DNA from 2 places in the Klebsiella sp. Sb-30 genome. Region 2 is predicted to be linked to the other one. Evidence: riboswitches for the same ligand, from Rfam matches in the RefSeq annotation. Region 2 holds a riboswitch; the other holds the start of a gene.
What was found. Region 2 has a riboswitch for cobalamin ahead of btuB (TonB-dependent vitamin B12 receptor BtuB). Riboswitches for the same ligand answer to the same signal wherever they lie in the genome.

Region 1: it holds a riboswitch for cobalamin, as region 2 does, so the genes downstream of both, cbiB (adenosylcobinamide-phosphate synthase CbiB) here and btuB (TonB-dependent vitamin B12 receptor BtuB) in region 2, are expected to answer to the same signal.

The regions. Positions count from the first base shown of each region.
Region 1 is NZ_CM172749.1:986,997-997,409, reverse strand. Features, by position in the region: gene cobS (adenosylcobinamide-GDP ribazoletransferase) at 1-236, opposite strand, end outside; gene cobU (bifunctional adenosylcobinamide kinase/adenosylcobinamide-phosphate guanylyltransferase) at 233-778, opposite strand; gene AC236I_RS04780 (cobyric acid synthase) at 772-2,295, opposite strand; gene cbiB (adenosylcobinamide-phosphate synthase CbiB) at 2,393-3,352, opposite strand; cobalamin riboswitch at 3,510-3,671, opposite strand; gene cobD (threonine-phosphate decarboxylase CobD) at 3,753-4,838, opposite strand; gene amiC (N-acetylmuramoyl-L-alanine amidase AmiC) at 4,853-6,106, opposite strand; gene argA (amino-acid N-acetyltransferase) at 6,334-7,665, shown strand; gene recD (exodeoxyribonuclease V subunit alpha) at 7,829-9,667, opposite strand; gene recB (exodeoxyribonuclease V subunit beta) at 9,664-10,413, opposite strand, start outside.
Region 2 is NZ_CM172749.1:5,225,450-5,235,862, forward strand. Features, by position in the region: rRNA gene AC236I_RS24425 (16S ribosomal RNA) at 1-1,017, opposite strand, end outside; gene murI (glutamate racemase) at 1,396-2,247, opposite strand; gene btuB (TonB-dependent vitamin B12 receptor BtuB) at 2,192-4,060, opposite strand; cobalamin riboswitch at 4,128-4,307, opposite strand; gene trmA (tRNA (uridine(54)-C5)-methyltransferase TrmA) at 4,423-5,523, shown strand; gene AC236I_RS24445 (YijD family membrane protein) at 5,579-5,938, opposite strand; gene fabR (HTH-type transcriptional repressor FabR) at 5,954-6,589, opposite strand; gene sthA (Si-specific NAD(P)(+) transhydrogenase) at 6,786-8,186, shown strand; gene oxyR (DNA-binding transcriptional regulator OxyR) at 8,169-9,086, opposite strand; gene argH (argininosuccinate lyase) at 9,363-10,413, opposite strand, start outside.

The sequences.
Region 1 (10,413 bases), 1.1 Mb from region 2:
AAACCACCGGTCAGCAGCGCCAGCGCTAAAATGCTAAACAGCGCCGCAAGCGGAAGACCACACCAGGATTGAACGGCAAGAAATACCAGCCCGCTCAACCCTCCCAGCAGCGCCCCGACCAGCGGGAAAGTGACGATTCCCCGGACATACCGATCGATCTCCAGCCCCTGCGACCAGCGATCCGGCACCGGTAAGCGACTGAGAAAAGAGAGCGTAGCCCAGAATAATTTGATCATTTAATTTTGACTCCAATACCTGATACCACCAGCCAGACCTCATCCGCTGCCGCAGCCAGGCGCTGGTTAACCCGGCCGGCAATATCGCGAAAATGCCGCGCAAGGCGGTTTTCCGGGACAATCCCCATCCCCACTTCATTGGTGACCAACACCACTTTTGCCGGGCAGCGCTGGCACGCGGCAATCAGCGAGTGGATCTCCTCGTCTATGATCCGCTCCATTGCTGCATAATCCCAGTCGTCCGGGGAGCTCTCGCCCCCCTGAGCAAACAACATGTTGGTCACCATGGTCGTCATACACTCCAGCAGCACGGCTTCTTGCGGATCGTTACGCGGCGTAATGACCTCATCGAGATGGTGCCAGCGTTCGACGGTGCGCCAGTGCGCCGGGCGGCTATCGCGGTGGTGCTGGATCCGCTGCGCCATTTCGTCATCCACGATCTGCGAGGTCGCGAGATACAAAACCTGCGGTGAATCGGCGATGAGCGCCTCGGCGTGGCGGCTTTTCCCGCTGCGGGCGCCGCCGGTAACCAGAATCAGCATGATGGCTCCTGATGCTGCTGCATGATGTGGTAAATCTTTTCGATATCAATATGCTGGCGCATGGCGTCGGCCAGGATATCGAACTGTTGCGATTTGTATTGCGCATAGTGAAGAGTGGCATTCAGCGCCTCCAGCCCTTTGCGCCGACGCAGGCCGTTGACCAGCGCGCGGGTGAAATCATCGCTGTCGAACAGGCCGTGCAGATAAGTGCCGAATACGAGTCCGTCATCCGTCATTGCGCCATCCGCCACCAGCTCACCCTGTTTCTCCAGCTGCATCAACGGACGACAGCTCCCGTTAAGAGTCGTTTTCCCCATATGAATTTCGTAACCTCGCACCCGCAGAGCAGACGCTCCGGCCAGCCAGTCCGGCAGCGCGTTCGCCATTGTCGCCTCGACCTGAGTGGTGGTTTTATGTCGGGCAAACTGCGTCACGGTATTGAGCAGACCGAGGCCGGGCTGCGTCCCGAGGCCGGATTCCACCTCATCGACAATTGTCTCGCCCAGCATTTGATAGCCGCCGCAGATCCCCAGCAGCGGAATCCCCTGCTGATGCGCCTGCAAGACACCCGCCGCCATCCCACAGTCGTGCAGCCACTGCAGATCGCCCAGCGTATTTTTACTGCCGGGCAGGATAACCAAATCGGCCTGCGCCAGCTCCTGCGGGCGTCTCACGTAGCGCACGCGGACATCCGGCTGCGCCGCCAGCGCGTTGAAATCGGTGAAGTTTGAGGTATGGGGAAGCTGCACGACCGCGATGTCGATCTCGCGCTTCGCGGTGCTCAGATACTTCCCTTTCTGCAGCGCCACGCTATCTTCATCCTCCAGATCGACCTCCAGCCACGGCAGCACTCCCAGTACGGGGACGCCGGTTAATGCTTCGATCTGTTCGATTCCGGAATAGAGTAGCGCGATGTCGCCGCGGAATTTATTGATGATCACCCCTTTCACCCTGGCGCGCTCCTGCTCCTCAAGCAGCGCCAGCGTCCCGTAGATCGCGGCAAAGACGCCCCCTCTGTCGATATCGGCAACCAGGATCACCGGGCACTGCGCCATCTCCGCCATCCCCATATTGACGATATCGCGATCGCGCAGGTTGATCTCCGCCGGGCTACCGGCCCCTTCCAGCACCAGCACATCATACTCCTGCGCCAGGCTGCGGTAGACCGAGAGGATCTGTTCGCGCAGGCGCGGTTTATACTCGTGGTAGCTCACCGCATCCATATCGGTCGCCACTTTGCCCATCAGCACCACCTGAGCTTTCAGGTCGCTGGTGGGTTTCAGCAAGACAGGATTCATCCGCACGTCGGGTTCGATACCGGCGGCTTCGGCCTGAAAGATCTGCGCCCGGCCCATCTCTTTACCGTCTGCCGTGATCCCCGAATTAAGCGCCATATTCTGCGATTTAAACGGCGCCGTACGCCGGCCATCCTGATAAAAAATGCGGCATAAACCGGCCACCAGCACGCTTTTACCTACATCGGATGCCGTTCCCTGCAACATGATTGCCTGCGTCATGAGGCCTCCTCGTTCGCGTTTTCTCGCATTATTCTCCCATCCTGCTCTGTTTTATGCTGCTACTGCCCCGCTGCCAGAAGGCCATGCGGATCTCTTTTCAGGCCATCCCTGTCCATAGATACCGCGCGGCCATAAACATCACCAGCGCCAGCGTCGAGGCGACCCACATCAGACGCAGGGCACGGGGAATATCCTCGACCGAAATATCGCGTACGGCGTCGCCAATCCAGGGTTTGTCCACCCGCTGGCCAAAATAGTCATTCGGGCCGCCGAGTCGGACGCCTAACGCGCCGGCGACGCTGGCTTCCGACCACGCGCAGTTGGGGCTGCTGTGTTGATAGCGATCGCGCCAGCCAATACGCAGGGCGCCCGCGCCATCATAGCGACATAACCACGCCGCGAGGCTGAACAGCAGCCAGCTCAAACGCGCGGGAATACAGTTCGCAACATCGTCAAGGCGGGCGCTGACCATACCAATAGCGCGATATTTTTCATGTTTATACCCCACCATGGAGTCGAGGGTGTTGACCGCTTTATAGGCCATCGCCAGCGGCGCGCCGCCCAGCAGCAGGAAAAACAGCGGCGCAATAATGCCATCGACAGTGTTTTCTGCAACCGTCTCCACCACCGCGCGATTTATCTGTTCAGGCTGGAGCTGTGAGGTCTCGCGCCCGACAATCCATGAGAGCTTTTCCCGGCTTAGCGCCACATCGCCCGCGCGCAGCGGGCGTTCGACTTCCCGGGCGGAATCCGCAAGGCAGCGGCCGGCCAGGACCGTAAAGATCATCCACACTTCAACGCCCCAGCCTAGCCAGGGATGGAGACTTGCCGCCAGTTTCAGTACGCTCCAGGAGAGGAGCCAGGTCAGACCGACCACCGTCAGCCACATCAGCGCGCCGCCGATGCGCAGCGCGCGGTCGCGATGGCAATAGCGGCGCACGATACGTTGAGTCAAGGTGATGAGATTGCCGATCCAGCGCACCGGATGCGGCCAGCGCGGCGGGTCGCCGATGATAAAATCGAGCATCCAGGCCACGCACCAGGCAAGTAACGTCATCGCCCGGGCCTCGTTGCCGCCCGCCAGCGGGCGGCAATGGATGAATGGAGTCGTACCGCCATACCCTGTTCCTGTTCAGAGTGGTCGGGGTGTAAAGGTGCGCCTGACGCCGTCTTGCGACGGCACGCATCTGAGCAACCCACTTCCCACCGAAGTTGTTGGTAATGACCGACAGGCAGGTTTTCTGGCTTAGCGTCATCCTCGCCCGCCCTTCCCGGATTCGCGGCCGGTGGTATTTACGGGGTTGTCAGCATCACAGCAGCGGGGGCTGCGGAGGCGTTTCACCCCCTTCCCTTGCACCTGTTGGTTACCCTGCTGCTGCATCCGGACTCTCGTCAGACCGGGTGTCTGAAGCAACAGGCGGGCTATTATGCCATACGGATGAGCCGGTCGCTTGCAGTCAGAGGGGGGCGGAAAGGATGGCGCTGAGCGCCGTAAGCAGCCGTTGATTCTCCTCAGGGCTGCGAATCGCCACGCGGTAATAACCGTTTCCCAGTCCCGGATAGTTAGCGCAGCTGCGAATCAAGATATGCTGCTGCAGCAACGCCTGCTGCAGATCGGGCTCCGGGAGATGGCAACGTAAAAAAAGATAGTTCGCCCGCCCCGGATACACGGTCAGGCCAGGAAGCTGACGGAGAGCCTGATAAAATCGACTTCCCTCCTGCGCCAGCCATCGCCAGGTGGCCTGCTGATAGGCGCTATCCTTGAGCGCTATTTCCCCTGCCAGAGCGGCAAACGCGTTGATCGACCACGGCATTTGTTTTTCGCGCAGGCGGGCTACCGCCCGTTCATCGCTGTTAACCAGATAGCCCAGACGCAGGCCGGGAATGGCGTAGAATTTGGTGAGTGAGCGGAGCACCCAGATATGCGGATTATGCTGTAGAAAGGGGATAAATCCCGGCTGGTCAGGAATGAAATCAATAAACGCTTCATCAAGAATAAGCGCGATGCCGGCGTCCCGGCAGCGGGCGGCAATCGCGTCAAGCAGCGGGCGTGCCGGCAGCAGGCCGGTCGGATTATTGGGCGTACAGAGGAACAAACAGTCCAGCTCTGGCGTCAGCACATCGAGAATCGCGTCGGTCAACTGCCAGCCATCCTCTTCACGCAGCGCGAACTCGAGGAGAGTGCAATCGACCGTCTGCAGCGCGCGGCGATATTCTGCAAAACCAGGTTTCACCACCATCGCCGTGCGCGGCTTCAGCCCGTGAACGAGCGTAAAAATGGATTCGGTTTCGCCATTGCCTGCCAGGACCCACGATGCGGGAATACGGTGGTGCTCCGCCAGCGCAAGGTGCAGCTGCTGGTATTCAACGTCAGGGTAGCGCTCCGCCAGGGCAAGATTATCGATAAGCGCCCGTCTGACGCTCTCGGGCATGCCAAGAGGATTAATATTGGCGCTGAAATCCCGCAGCTGCTGCGCCTCAATGCCCAGCAGCGCAGCGGCTTCTCGGGTATTACCGCCGTGCACGCTCTTCAGTAGCGCCATCTCCCGCTCCCGTATTATCCGCGCCTTGCCAGCGTGGCGCCATCGGCGAAGTAGGCTTTAATCCCCGCCAGTATCGACTCAGCCACCTGCTGCTGGAAAGTCGCCGTTTTCAGCTTACGCTCTTCTTCTACGTTACTGATAAACGCCGTCTCCACCAGGATCGACGGAATATCCGGCGCTTTCAGCACCGCGAAGCCCGCCTGTTCGACCTGGTTTTTATGCAAATTATTGATTTTTCCCATTTTTTGCAGCACCGCCTTACCAAACTTCAGGCTATCGGCGATGGTCAGCGACTGCACCATATCGAACATCGTATGGTCGACATAGCGATCGCCGCTCTTGCTGACCCCCCCGATCAGGTCAGAGGCGTTCTGGGTCTGCGCGAGGAATTTCGCGGCGGTACTGGTGGCCCCTTTGGTCGACAGGGCAAATACCGATGAGCCTCGCGGCTGTCGGCTGGTAAAGGCATCGGCGTGAATCGAAACGAACAGATCGGCGCGCTGCTTTTGTGCTTTGGCCACGCGAACCTTCAGCGGAATGAAGACATCTTCATTGCGGGTCATGTAGGCGCGCATGTTGCCCTCTTTTTCGATCAGCGCCCGTAGCCGACGGGCAATCTGCAGCACCACATCTTTCTCACGGGTATGGTATTTGCCGATCGCGCCGGTGTCTTCGCCGCCGTGGCCCGGGTCAAGCATGATCACAATAGGTCGGTCGCGCCCGGCTTTACCCGGCTTCGGCCCGCTTTCTGCCGGCGGGACCTGACGGTCGAGATCGCCTTTGTTGTAATCTTCCAGTAACGCCAGCAGCGGATCCTGAACATCGGTGGCGGTCGCAGGATAGAGATCCATCACCAGACGTTCTTTAAAGCCGGCCACCGGTGCCAGGGCAAAGAGCTGCGGCTTGATGTTCTGTTTGAGTTCAAAGACCATGCGCACGGTTTGCGGATCAAACTGGCCGACGCGCGCGGACTTAATATAAGGGTCATCATCGCGAATACTCGCCCCCATGCCTTTTAGCACGGAGTTAAGATTGACGCCTTCCAGATCCACCACCAGCCGTTCCGGATTGCTCAACGCAAACTGCCGATATTTCAGCACATGACTGGATTCTACCGTAACGCGCGTATAGGTTGACGACGGCCAGACGCGTACGGCGACGACCTGCGCGGCGGCCGCTAAACCCAGCGGGCTGACGCTCATTAACCACATTGCGCCCGCCCCCTGTAAAAAACGACGGCGGCTTAATCCTGACTTGTATCCCGGCATGCCACTCCCAAGCAATAAAACGTATTCGTACTCAAAACAGACAGATTGACCGGAAACTTTAACGAAAGCTGCATAACCTGTCATCAATAAAAGGGTAAACAATCTTAGGCAGTACGCATTTGATCACAGATTTTTATCAGTTTCGTCGCAAATTTAGACTTGCGTTTAACGCCAAAACAGAATAAAAATACACTAATTACGAATAATCATGCATTGAGGGTTGGGTCATGGTGAAGGAGCGTCGCACTGAACTGGTAGAAGGATTCCGCCATTCTGTCCCCTATATTAACGCTCATCGGGGAAAAACGTTTGTCATCATGCTCGGCGGCGAAGCAATCGAGCATGAGAATTTCTCCAGTATTGTCAATGACATTGGCCTTTTGCATAGCCTGGGCATCCGCCTGGTGGTGGTCTATGGCGCACGCCCGCAGATTGATGCCAATCTGGCAGAGCATCACCACGAACCGGTCTACCATAAACAGACCCGCGTCACCGACGCCAAAACCCTCGAACTGGTGAAACAGGCTGCGGGCATGCTGCAGCTGGAAATTACCGCGCGTCTGTCAATGAGCCTGAATAATACCCCGCTGCAGGGCGCCCATATCAACGTGGTGAGCGGAAACTTTATTATCGCTCAGCCGCTGGGCGTCGACGACGGCGTGGATTATTGCCATAGCGGGCGCATCCGCCGTATTGATGAAGAGGCGATCCATCGCCAGCTGGATAACGGCGCTATCGTGCTGATGGGCCCGGTTGCCGTTTCCGTCACCGGCGAAAGCTTCAATCTGACCTCGGAAGAAATTGCCACCCAGCTGGCCGTTAAGCTGAAGGCGGAAAAGATGATCGGTTTCTGCTCGTCGCAGGGGGTTTACAACCAGGATGGAGTGATTGTTTCCGAACTGTTCCCCAACGAAGCTCAGGCGCGTGTGGAAGAGCTGGAGGCGGAAGAGGATTACAACTCCGGCACGGTGCGTTTTCTGCGCGGTGCGGTTAAGGCCTGCCGCAGCGGCGTGCGGCGTTGTCACCTGATCAGCTATCAGGAAGACGGGGCGCTGCTGCAGGAGCTGTTCTCACGCGACGGTATCGGCACCCAGATCGTCATGGAAAGCGCCGAGCAGATTCGCCGCGCCACCATTAACGATATCGGCGGTATTCTTGAGCTGATTAGCCCGCTGGAGCAACAGGGCATTCTGGTGCGCCGCTCCCGCGAACAGCTGGAGATGGAAATCGATAAATTCACGATTATTCAGCGCGATAACACCACGATTGCCTGCGCTGCGCTCTATCCGTTCCCGGAAGAGAAAATCGGCGAAATGGCCTGCGTCGCGGTGCATCCGGACTATCGCAGCTCATCGCGCGGGGAAGTGCTGCTGAACCGCATTGCCACCCAGGCGAAGCAGATGGGATTGAGCAAATTGTTTGTCCTTACTACCCGCAGTATTCACTGGTTCCAGGAGCGCGGCTTTACGCCGGTCGATATCGATCTGCTGCCGGAAAGTAAGAAAGAGATGTACAACTACCAGCGTCGCTCCAAAGTCATGATGGCCGATCTCGGCTGATGTCACCGCCGCGGATCGCGGCGTAAACGCCTTATCCGGGCGACCTCTCCTCCGCCCCCCGGAGCCAGCTCATCTCACATTTTCCCCGGCTAAGCGCTGCGCCAGCCGGGGAAACCGCTGGCGGTTGAGCCGGCGATCCCCGGCTAGCGGCTGAAGGTTAAAGTTACACGCCGCTGGCAAAAATGTCCGCCAGCCCGCTGCGCCGCTCGGTACGGGCGACGATAGACTGGGTTAGCACCTGTTCATCGGCATAAATCGAGAGCCGCTGTTTTGCCCGCGTGATCGCGGTATAGACCAGCTCGCGGGTGACCAGCGGTACGATTTTGGCGGGCAGAATCAACGCCGCATGGTCAAACTCCGACCCCTGCGATTTATGCACCGTCATCGCCCAGGCGGTGTCGTGCTCCGGCAAACGACTTGGCTGCACCGATTTAATGCTGCCATCCGGCATCGGGAACCAGACCCGCAGCCCCTCCCCTCGTTCCAGCGCAATACCGATATCGCCATTAAACAGCCCCAGCGCGCTGTCGTTGCGGGAAATCATCACCGGACGCCCTTCATACCAGCGTGAATGCCTCGGCAGCGTTATCGCCCGCCGACGGTTAAGCATCTGCTCCAGCTGTTCATTCACCCCGCTGACGCCGTAAGGGCCGTCGCGCAGGGCGCACAGTAGCTGAAATTCACCAAAGGCGGCGATCAGTGCCTCCGGCTCGGCCCGCTCGCGAAGCAGCTGCAAATAGCGACCGTATCCTTCCTGCGACTGCTTTAGCATGACTTCATACTCTTCAGTCGTACTCAGCGGATGCAGCACAATATCCTCGAAGGCCTGGCGTAACGTCGCTCTGACGCCGTGACGATCGCCGTTGTTCACGGCGCGAGCCAGGCTACCGATGCCGGAATGGCTGCCAAAACGATAGCTTTTTTGCAGCAGGCACAGGCTGTCGCGCAGCGCGCCGGCGACATCACTTTCTCCCGCCGGCACCGGGTGGCCGGTCAGCCTCTCCAGCTGCGCCGCACGTCCGGCGGTATAGCCGGCATTGACCCAGGCACAAATATCCCCGAGCACCGCTCCGGCCTCCACCGACGCCAGCTGATCGCGGTCGCCGAGGAAAATAACCCGCCCGTGCTCCGGCAGGGCATCAATCAGCCGCGCCATCATCGGCAGGTCAATCATTGAAGCTTCATCCACCACCAGCACATCGAGGTGCAGCGGATTACCGGCGTGGTAGCGCATCCGTTGGCTACCGGGCTGAGCGCCCAGCAGACGATGCAACGTGCTGGCTTCGGTAGGTAACAGCGCCTTCTGCTCATCGGTTAGCGGCAGGCGACGCAGCGCCTCCCCCAACGATTCCGTCAATCGTGCCGCCGCTTTCCCGGTCGGCGCCGCCAGTCGGATACGGCAGCGCGGTTGCCGGGTTGTCTGAATCAACGCCGCCAGCAGTCTGGCGACGGTGGTGGTTTTTCCGGTGCCGGGACCGCCGGAAATCACCGAAATACGGCGGGTCAACGCCACTGCGGCGGCAACTTTTTGCCAGTCGATCTCATCGCTGGCGGGGAACAGCGCGTCCAGCGTTCGGGCCAACAGGGCCTCGTCAACGTCCACAACCTGGTTAGCTTCGTTGAAGAAGCGGGCGACGGTCAGCTCATTACGCCACATCCGGTTGAGATAGAGTCGGTCGCCGCACAGGACGATCGGCGTTGGACGTTCGCCACCGCTGACCGCCTCCGAAGCAAGCAGCAGCGCGGACCAGTCATCGGGGACGCCCGCCTGGGCCAGCAGCTGTTCACGCAGTTCGTTGGTTTTACCGCTCAGAAACTCGTCCGTCCGCAGACGCGCTATCGGCAGACAAACGTGCCCTTCGCCGGCATCACGGCTAAGCACCGCCGCCGCCAGCTTCACCGCCGGATGCGCCTCTTGCGCCACCATCAGGGCAAACTGCACATCTAACGGGCGCAGCAGGCGCTGACTGGCCGCTTCCAGCAGCAGTTCATCCATCGTCATGACAGAACCTCCTGAACGTCTCCGGCAAACAGCGCATCGAGACCGTCAATCAGCGGCTGCGCGGGACGGGTGGTGAAAATGCCCTGCTCGCCCCCCTGCCCGTCCATGCCGCGTAAAAAGAGATAAATAACGCCGCCAAAATGGCGTTCGTAGTCGTAGTCCGCAATGCGGTGTCGCAGGTAGCGGTGCAGCGCCAGACTATAAAGCTGGTACTGCAGATCGTAGCGATGCGCCCGCATCGCCTGTTCCATCGCCTGACGGGTGTAGGCCTCGCGGTCCTCTCCCAGCCAGTTCGATTTATAATCCAGCAGGTAATATCGGCCGTTATGGCGGAAAACGAGGTCGATAAAGCCTTTTAACATCCCGCGGACCTGGCGGAAGTCGAGCAGCGGGCAATCTACGGAGAGCGGATCGTAGCGGCGAATCAGCGCGTCCAGACGCAGCGGTTCCAGCGGGCGTTCGATCGGCAAATAGAAGGCCATTTCGACCTGCTTATCCATCGCGGAAAGTTGGTTCAGCGCAATCCCGGCCCCCGGTAACGGAGTCCGGAGCACGTCATCCAGCCACTGCGTCAGCACCGGCGTCCACTGCTCACCGAAGCCGCCGGACTGCAGCTTTTCCGCCATCCAGTCAGCAGGCACTGGTTGGGTAAAATCGAGATCTTCAAACAGGCTGTGCAGGAATGTCCCCGGCGATGCGCCGCGCGGAAACTGATGCGGCGTAAGCTGCGGTTCTGCGGCGACGTC
Region 2 (10,413 bases):
GCATCTCTGCTAAGTTCTCTGGATGTCAAGAGTAGGTAAGGTTCTTCGCGTTGCATCGAATTAAACCACATGCTCCACCGCTTGTGCGGGCCCCCGTCAATTCATTTGAGTTTTAACCTTGCGGCCGTACTCCCCAGGCGGTCGACTTAACGCGTTAGCTCCGGAAGCCACTCCTCAAGGGAACAACCTCCAAGTCGACATCGTTTACAGCGTGGACTACCAGGGTATCTAATCCTGTTTGCTCCCCACGCTTTCGCACCTGAGCGTCAGTCTTTGTCCAGGGGGCCGCCTTCGCCACCGGTATTCCTCCAGATCTCTACGCATTTCACCGCTACACCTGGAATTCTACCCCCCTCTACAAGACTCAAGCCTGCCAGTTTCAAATGCAGTTCCCAGGTTGAGCCCGGGGATTTCACATCTGACTTAACAGACCGCCTGCGTGCGCTTTACGCCCAGTAATTCCGATTAACGCTTGCACCCTCCGTATTACCGCGGCTGCTGGCACGGAGTTAGCCGGTGCTTCTTCTGCGAGTAACGTCAATCGCTAAGGTTATTAACCTTAACGCCTTCCTCCTCGCTGAAAGTACTTTACAACCCGAAGGCCTTCTTCATACACGCGGCATGGCTGCATCAGGCTTGCGCCCATTGTGCAATATTCCCCACTGCTGCCTCCCGTAGGAGTCTGGACCGTGTCTCAGTTCCAGTGTGGCTGGTCATCCTCTCAGACCAGCTAGGGATCGTCGCCTAGGTGAGCCATTACCCCACCTACTAGCTAATCCCATCTGGGCACATCTGATGGCATGAGGCCCGAAGGTCCCCCACTTTGGTCTTGCGACGTTATGCGGTATTAGCTACCGTTTCCAGTAGTTATCCCCCTCCATCAGGCAGTTTCCCAGACATTACTCACCCGTCCGCCGCTCGTCACCCGAGAGCAAGCTCTCTGTGCTACCGCTCGACTTGCATGTGTTAGGCCTGCCGCCAGCGTTCAATCTGAGCCATGATCAAACTCTTCAATTTAAGTTTGATGCTCGTGAATTAAACTTCGTAATGAATTACGTGTTCACTCAGAGACTTGGTATTCATTTTTCGTCCGAGGACGTTAAGAATCCATGTCACTTTGAGTGCCCACACAGATTGTCTGATAAATTGTTAAAGAGCAGTGCGACGGCGCTGAGCGCTCTGTCGCGAGGTCCCGTATAATACGTTTTCCTCATTCAGAGTCAAGCATTTATTTTTGCTTTTATCTGTTGGCGTTCATCGCTGAACCCCGCTAACCCGGCGGCCTGTAAGCCGTTGTTCCGTGTCAGTGGAGGCGCATTATAGGGAGTTCTGAGACGTTGACAAGCCCTGTTTTAAAAAAACTTTTCAACCGTCTCTTTTTTGTGCAAAACGCCATTAAAGTGGCAGTTTTTCGAGCTTCTCAAAGCCGTAACGCTGTAAAACGGGTAAAAGTTGTTCAGTTTCTGCCGTCAGCGCCATGCAATAAGCCATATTCGGGTCACTGGATTTCGCATCTGGCGCCTCATGTTCCAGCAGCCAGACGGTACGACGAGCAATCGCAGCACCGGAATCAATCATCCGGGTACCTTCCGGCAGCACCTGCTGCAGCTCTTCCTGTAAAAGAGGAAAATGCGTGCAGCCCAGCACCACCGTATCAGGCGGCTCCGCCATTCGCAGCCACGGGCGCAGAATACGCCGCAACTCCTCCAGCGGGACCGGTTCGCCGTGCAGCTTCGCTTCCGCCAGCTCGACCAGCTCCGCGGAGCCCAGCATCTCTATTTTGCATTCATTCGCAAAGCGGCTGATCAGCTCACGCGTATAGGGGCGTTTGACCGTACCGCGCGTCGCCAGCAGGCCGACGACGCCATTCGCCGTCAAGCGGGCCGCAGGCTTAATCGCCGGGACGACGCCCACAACAGGAAAGGCGAATTTTTCACGAAGGGCGGGAAGAGAGACCGTGCTGGCGGTGTTACAGGCAATGACGGCCAGCGCCAGCGGATAACGTTGTTGAACGGCAGTGACGATTTCGAGCACGCGTTCAACGATGAATTCTTCACTCTTCTCCCCGTAAGGAAAAGCCACGTTATCGAAAGCGTAGATGTAATGCAGATTCGGCAGCAGCTGCCGAATCTCATGATAAACCGACAACCCACCGACGCCGGAGTCAAACACCAGCACGGTGGGACGTGGATCAGAAGGTGTAGCTGCCAGACAAGTAGTATTCTCGTCCTGCAGTTTGGTAGCCATAAGCTGTCTCGTAATCTTTATCGAACAGGTTAGCTATTTTACCACGAACTGTCAGGCGATCGGTGATCGGATACGCGGCAGATACATCAAGCGTGCTGTAGCTTGGCAAAATGCGCTGCGTATTATTGTACTGAGACGTGTTGTTATCGTAGCGTTTACCGTAATACTGCCACGATACATCCATATCGACGTTGAACATCGTCCAGTCCACCTGGTACTTCGCCTGTCGCTTAGAGCGTCTGGCCAGGACTTCACCATTGTCATCATTACGCGGGTCGACGTACTGCAACGTGACGCGGTGGCTGAAAATGCCGGTGTCGATATTACCGGTCCACTCAACACCTTTAATGGTTGCGGCATTGATATTGTCATACTCGCCTTCATAGGTGACAGGATCCGAGTAATAGGTAATCAGATTGGTGATCTTGTAGTGATACGCAGACAGGCGCCAGTCCAGCGGGCCGGTGAGACCGTCAAGTCCGGCTTCCCATTGTTGGGACTCTTCAGGTTTCAGGTTCGGATTTGAACTGATACCAAAACGGGTCGAACCAAACTGCTGTCCCAGTGAAGGCGCGAGGAAGCCGGTACCATAGCCGAGGGTCACGCGATAGTTTTCCACAAACTCCCAACCGGCGGTGGTCTGCCAGGTCCCGTGCCAGCCAAACTGCTCGTCATGGTCTTCGCGACCGGACGCTTCAAGCGTCACATCGCCAAACTGCTGCTGACCGGTCAGATACAGGCCGGTGTTATCACGCTTGTAGGTATCCGATATGACCGTATCCGACGAGGTCAGCCGCTGCTGTTGCCAGTCGACGCCGGCGCTCACCGAACCGTGGCCAACAATAACGTTATTGCCCCACTGCAGGTTACGCTGAGTCATCCGATCGAGCGTCGTACCATCATTGTACCGGCCGTATATGCTGCTGTAGTTGTAGTCTTTGACCTTCTGGTAGCTGGCAATCAGTTGTGAAGAGTAGATCCCGGAGCTGAATGCCAGGCCCGCGTCCCAGCTCTGGTTATAGAGCTGCTCTTCATCTGCACTGTAGGCAGGGCTGTATGGCGGGCTTCCCAGATCGTAATCGCTATTATTGGTATAGCTACGCCCGCGGAAGAAGCCATTCAGATTATCGTTAAATTTATGTTCAAGACCGCCCCAGAACGCTTTGCTGCGGAAACCATCGCGATCCTGATCGTGAGACCAGCTCGAGTCAGGCTGAACGTTAAAGCCCTTGTTGCCCTCATAGGAACCGGCGACCGTCGCCACCGTATCACCGAAACGATGGCGAAGCGTGCCGTCGTATTGCTGATAGCCTTCAGAACCGACGCCTGCGGTGACCTTAGATTCTTCTTTATCAGAATGGGTGATGACGTTAATTACGCCGCCCATCGCGCCGGAACCATAAATAGCCGAACGCGGGCCGCGGATGTATTCCACGCGTTGTACCAGAGAAAGCGGTATTTGATTGAGGTCAGGGTTGTTTGTAATACCGGGGCGCGGCATGGGAACGCCATCGATCAGCACCAGAACCTGTTTGGCCTCGGTCCCGCGGACAAATAAAGAAGAGCTCTGTCCCATCCCCCCATTCTGGGCAATATCCACCCCAGGCAGTCGACGCATAACGTCATTCAAATCCTTCGCCTGCCAGCGATCGATATCTTCCCGGGTAACTACGTCGGTCGGTGCAAGAACCGTGTTGACCGGCTGTTGAAAACGATTTGCTGTCACCACTAACGTATCTGAATTGCTGTCTTGCGCCCAGCCGGAAAATGCCGTGACGGAGAGAGCCGTCATCAGCGAAGCTTTTTTAATCATTGTAAAAGCATCCGTAACATATAAAGGATGCCGCTGGTTTCATCAGTAGCACGCGATGATAGAAACCAAATGCGACGTATTCCGGCAGGTCTTCGGGCTTGGGGCGTGTTATGGATGAGGACTTCCCACCTGACATCGGCAGTGTCTGCATAATGCGTTCATCCCACCTTCCTTACCGCTGCGCGTCAGCCCCAGATTTGCACTGGGTTCCCTTTTAACTCACAGGACCGGTTACACAATGCTATAATTAGAAACATATAGATGTCCAGACTTCTATAATTATATTTGATCCCTTCTCCGGGCTGGACATCCCCAACGCTTTCCCTACAATCCCCGCGTACTTATTTTATTCAGGATGCATCATGACCCCAGAACACCTTCCGACCGAACAATATGAAGCGCAGCTGGCAGAAAAAGTCGTCCGTCTGCAAAAAATGATGGTGCCTTTTGCCGCGCCGGTTCCGGAGGTGTTTCGTTCGCCGGTAAGTCATTATCGTATGCGTGCTGAATTCCGCCTGTGGCATGACGGTGACGACCTGTACCACATCATGTTCGATCAGCAGACGAAATCCCGGATTCGCGTCGATAGCTTCCCGGCGGCAAGTGAGCTCATCAATCAACTGATGGTCGAGATTCTTGACGGCGTGCGCGATAACCCGGTTCTGCGCCATAAACTGTTCCAGGTCGATTATCTGACGACCCTGAGCAACCAGGCCGTGGTATCGCTGCTGTACCACAAAAAACTCGACGATGAGTGGCGCCAGCAGGCCGAGATCCTGCGCGATGCGCTGCGCGCGAAAAACCTCAACGTGCATCTGATTGGCCGGGCCACCAAAACCAAAATCGAGCTCGATCAAGATTACATCGATGAGAGTCTGCCGGTTGCCGGTCGCGAAATGATCTACCGCCAGGTAGAAAACAGCTTCACTCAGCCGAATGCCGCCATGAATATCCAGATGCTGGAGTGGGCGCTGGACGCCACCAAAGAGGCGACGGGAGATTTACTGGAACTGTACTGCGGCAATGGTAACTTCTCGCTGGCCCTGGCGCGCAACTTCGATCGCGTACTGGCAACGGAAATCGCCAAACCGTCGGTCGCGGCAGCGCAGTACAACATTGCGGCTAACCATATTGATAACGTGCAGATTATCCGTATGTCGGCGGAAGAGTTTACGCAGGCCATGAACGGTGTCCGGGAGTTTAATCGTCTGCAGGGTATTGACCTGAAAAGCTATCAGTGTGAGACGATTTTTGTCGATCCGCCGCGCAGCGGGCTGGATAGTGAAACCGAGAAGATGGTGCAGGCGTACCCGCGTATTCTGTACATCTCCTGTAATCCGGAGACCCTGTGCCAGAATCTGGAAACCTTAAGCCAGACCCATGACGTCACGCGTCTGGCGCTGTTCGATCAGTTCCCGTACACCCATCATATGGAGTGCGGCGTCTTATTAACCCGCAAGTAGGCGATTTTTACAGAACCCGGCCCCACGATACTTGCCGGGTTCTGGCGTTAAGCGGTTACTCTGCCGCCGCATCCTTCCGGTTACGAATCCGGTAGCCGATCCAGAACACGGTAATCACCGACAGCACGGCCGGGAAGAAATTGGAGCCGATGTCCGGATATTCCGCGCGTACCACGGTGCTATACAGCAGAACGCCGAGAATAAAGCAGGCCGCCGCCAGGCCTGGCAGCCCCACGGGCATACTGCGGTTCTGGTAGCGCTGATGCAGACAGTAAACTGTCAGCAGCAAAGACAGAACCGGGAAGATGGAAAAGGGAACAATCGAGCTGAACAGCGCGGCGAAGGTTCCATTAATGGATAAACCAGCGATCAGCGCCAGCAGCAGCGTACCTTTATCTTGAACTGAGTGTTTCATTGCTCGTCCTTCACGTTATTCGGAATGATTTGACATTTTTTCTTGTTCGCGGCGATACCAGTAATACGCGCCTTTCGAGATCATTCTGAGCTGCAGTACCAGTCGCTCTTCCAGCTGCCGACGCTGTTCAGGACTGACGTCCAGCGCCTCAGCGCCCGCGCTGAAAACGATAGTGACCATAGCTTCAGCCTGCGCTTCGGTAAAGGCGCGCGGCATATGGTTTTCGATTTCTAAATAATCGGCAAGTTCCGCGATGAAATGTTGAATTTCACGCGCCACGGCGGCACGAAACGCCGCGGATGTGCCAGAACGTTCCCGCAACAACAGACGGAAAGCGTTTGGGTTATTACCTATAAATTCCATGAATGTGGAGACAGAGGTGCGAATCACGCTGCCGCCTTTGGCGATACGCTGCCGCGCCTGACGCATCAGCTGACGTAGCATGAGCCCGCTCTCGTCGACCATCGTCAGACCGAGTTCGTCAACATCGCGAAAATGGCGATAAAAGGACGTTGGTGCAATCCCCGCCTCGCGCGCAACTTCGCGCAAACTCAAGCTGGCGAAACTCCGCTCAGCGCTCAGCTGGCTGAATGCGGCCTCGACCAGCGAACGTCGGGTTTTCTCTTTTTGTAGCGCTCTTACGCCCATCACGATGTCTGAATCCTTCCAATAGACCTGTTGGCACTATACCAGAGATTAAAACTAATCGGTTTAGCCAGGTTTGTGAATGATTGTTTACGAGCCGAATCTGCTTTTATGCCGCAAAAAAGCACAACGATAATTGGGTTAAAGCCCGGCGAATGTTATCATCGTGTTTATTTTATGTATAAAACAGGTGAGTAATGCCATGTCACACTCTTGGGATTATGATGCAATAGTGATTGGTTCCGGCCCTGGCGGTGAAGGTGCTGCGATGGGACTGGTTAAACAGGGAGCGCGCGTCGCCGTTATTGAGCGCTATCATAACGTCGGCGGCGGCTGTACCCACTGGGGTACCATCCCGTCGAAAGCCCTCCGCCATGCCGTCAGTCGTATTATCGAGTTTAACCAAAACCCTCTCTACAGCGACCATTCCCGTCTTCTTCGTTCTTCCTTCGCCGACATTCTTAACCATGCCGACAGCGTCATTAACCAGCAGACCCATATGCGTCAGGGTTTCTATGAGCGCAACCACTGCGAAATATTGCAGGGCAACGCGCACTTTGTTGATGAACACACGCTCGCCCTGGAATGTCACGACGGCACCGTCGAAACGATCACCGCGGAGAAATTCGTCATCGCCTGCGGCTCCCGTCCGTATCATCCGGCTGATGTCGACTTTTCCCACCCGCGCCTTTACGACAGCGATTCTATTCTCAGCCTGCAGCACGAGCCCCGCCACGTCATTATCTATGGTGCCGGGGTGATTGGCTGTGAGTACGCGTCCATTTTCCGCGGTATGGAAGTCAAAGTGGACCTGATAAATACCCGCGATCGTCTGCTGGCATTCCTCGATCAGGAGATGTCCGACTCCCTCTCCTACCACTTCTGGAACAGCGGTGTGGTTATTCGCCACAACGAAGAGTACGAGAAGATTGAAGGCGTTGATGACGGCGTGATCATGCATTTGAAATCGGGTAAAAAACTAAAAGCAGATTGCCTGCTGTACGCCAACGGGCGTACCGGTAACACCGATTCCCTGGCACTGGAAAATATTGGTCTGAAAACCGATAGCCGCGGTCAGCTCAAGGTCAACAGCATGTATCAGACCGCGCTGCCACATATCTATGCCGTAGGCGACGTCATCGGTTATCCAAGTCTGGCATCAGCCGCTTACGATCAGGGTCGCATCGCCGCGCAGGCGCTGATTAAAGGTGAGGCTTCTGCCCATCTGATCGAGGATATCCCCACCGGCATCTATACCATCCCGGAAATCAGCTCCGTCGGTAAAACCGAGCAGCAGCTGACCGCCATGAAGGTACCGTACGAAGTGGGCCGCGCGCAGTTTAAACATCTGGCACGGGCGCAAATCGTCGGCATGAGCGTGGGCACGCTGAAGATCCTGTTCCATCGGGAAACGAAAGAGATCCTTGGGATTCATTGCTTTGGCGAGCGCGCGGCCGAGATTATTCATATCGGCCAGGCGATTATGGAGCAAAAAGGTGGTGGCAACACCATTGAGTACTTCGTCAACACCACCTTTAACTACCCGACCATGGCGGAAGCCTATCGGGTTGCCGCGCTAAACGGCTTAAACCGCCTGTTTTAACGCTTTGTCGAAATGGCCATCCATGGTGCTGCGGATGGCCTCCGCCAGATGTTCGTAGCGGCTGCGCAGCGGGGAACCGGGGCGGTAAACCAACCCGATCGTTCGTCTCGGTTCCGGCTTAATGCACGGAATATAGACCACGCCATCGCGTTTTCTCTCCTGCGGCACCGCTAACGCCGGCAGCAGCGTGATCCCGCTGCCTGCGGCCACCATGTTACGCAGCGTTTCGAGACTGGTCGCGCGGAAATGCGTATCTTCATCCGCACCGGCCTCAAAACAGAACCCCATCGCCTGATCGCGCAGGCAGTGGCCATCTTCCAGCATCAGCAGCTTCTCCCCGGCCAAATCGGACATCGGCACGCGATCGCGATTTGCCCACGGGTGATCTTCGTAGATTGCCAGCATCATCGGCTCGTCAAACAGCGGCACCTCGATAAAGGCCTCGCTCTCTTTCACCAGCGCGAGGATCGCGCAGTCCAGCTTGCCGCTGTCCAGCTGGGCCAGCAGCTGATGCGTTTGGGCTTCATGCAGGTACATTTCCAGCTTGGGAAACGTCTGGTGCAGCATCGGTATGATTTGTGGCAACAGGTAAGGACCAATGGTCGGAATCAGGCCAATATGCAGCGGCCCGGACATGGTTTCACCCTGTTGACTTGCCATTTCCTTGAGCACTTTGACTTCGCGTAACACGGTACGCGCCTGATCCACCAGCAACAGTCCGGCCTGGGTAAACAGAACCTTACGGCTGGTGCGCTCCAGCAACATGACCCCAAGTTCATCCTCCAGCTTGCGAATTTGTCCGCTAAGCGTGGGTTGGCTGACGTGGCAGGAGTCCGCCGCGCGCCGGAAGTGGCGGTGCTCGGCTAGCGCAACCAGGTATTCAAGATCGCGAATATTCATTATTCATCCTCCGTCGCCATGATAGTTCATGGCGATAGATAGCATAGCAACGAACGATTATCCCTATCAAGTTTTCTGTTCAATAATAAACCCAGAAACGAGGCAAAAGTCAGAAAATCACGACATTGCCTCAGCATATTCCCTGACCAGATAACTAAAGCCAACGTGAACTTTTGCGGACCTTGTGTCCGCTTTTTTTTGCATAAAAAAGCCCGGACATAGCCCGAGCCTCTTTTCTCACTCATCCCACTGGAATCATTCAGGAGCGGCGAGGATTTACACCAGACGCTGTTTCGCGTCAGCAATCGCCTGGGCAACCTGCTTCGGCGAGACGCCGCCTTTTGCCGAGCGCTTATCCAGACAAGACTGCAGCGACAGAATCGGATAGACATCGTCGGCAATCACGCTGCTAAACTTCTGCAGGTCGGCCAGCGCCAGATCTTCCAGCGGTTTGCCCTGGGCGATCGCTTCAACAACCGCTTCCCCGACAATATGGTGCGCTTCACGGAACGGTACGCCTTTTGCAACCAGATAATCCGCCAGTTCGGTCGCATTTGCGTAGCCCTGCTGCGCCGCCTCTTCACAACGCGGACGCTTGACCTGAATACCATCCAGCACCAGCGTCGCCATATGCAGGCAGTCAAGCCAGGTATCGAGCGCGTCGAACAGCCCTTCTTTGTCTTCCTGCATATCTTTATTGTAGGCCAGCGGCAGACCTTTCAGAGTCATCATCATTCCGGTCAGGGCACCCTGAACACGGCCACATTTTCCGCGGATAAGTTCGAGCGCATCCGGATTCTTTTTCTGTGGCATCAGCGAGGAACCGGAGGTAACGCGATCGGATAATTCAATAAAACCGGCTTCGCCCGTATTAAAGAAAATCAGATCTTCGGCGAAACGTGACAGGTGAACCATGCCAATCGACGCATCGGAGAGCAGCTCCAGTACGTGGTCACGGTCAGAAACGCTGTCCAGGCTATTGCGGGTCGCCGAAGCAAAACCCAGCCAGTCAGCCAGCTGCTCGCGATCGATATCATAGGCGGTACCCGCCAGCGCACCGCAGCCCAGAGGGCTGACGTCCAGACGCTTAAGGGTATCCTGCAGGCGGCTTTCATCCCGCGCCAGCATCTCAACGTAGGCCAGGCACCAGTGGGCGAACGTCACCGGCTGCGCACGCTGCAGGTGGGTATAACCCGGCATAACGGCATCCTGGTTGTTCTGCGCCGTATCCACCAGCGCGCTTTGCAGCTGGCGGTTCGCAGAGAGTAGCTCCGCAACGGTATCTTTACACCACAGCTTCAGGTCGGTTGCGACCTGATCGTTACGG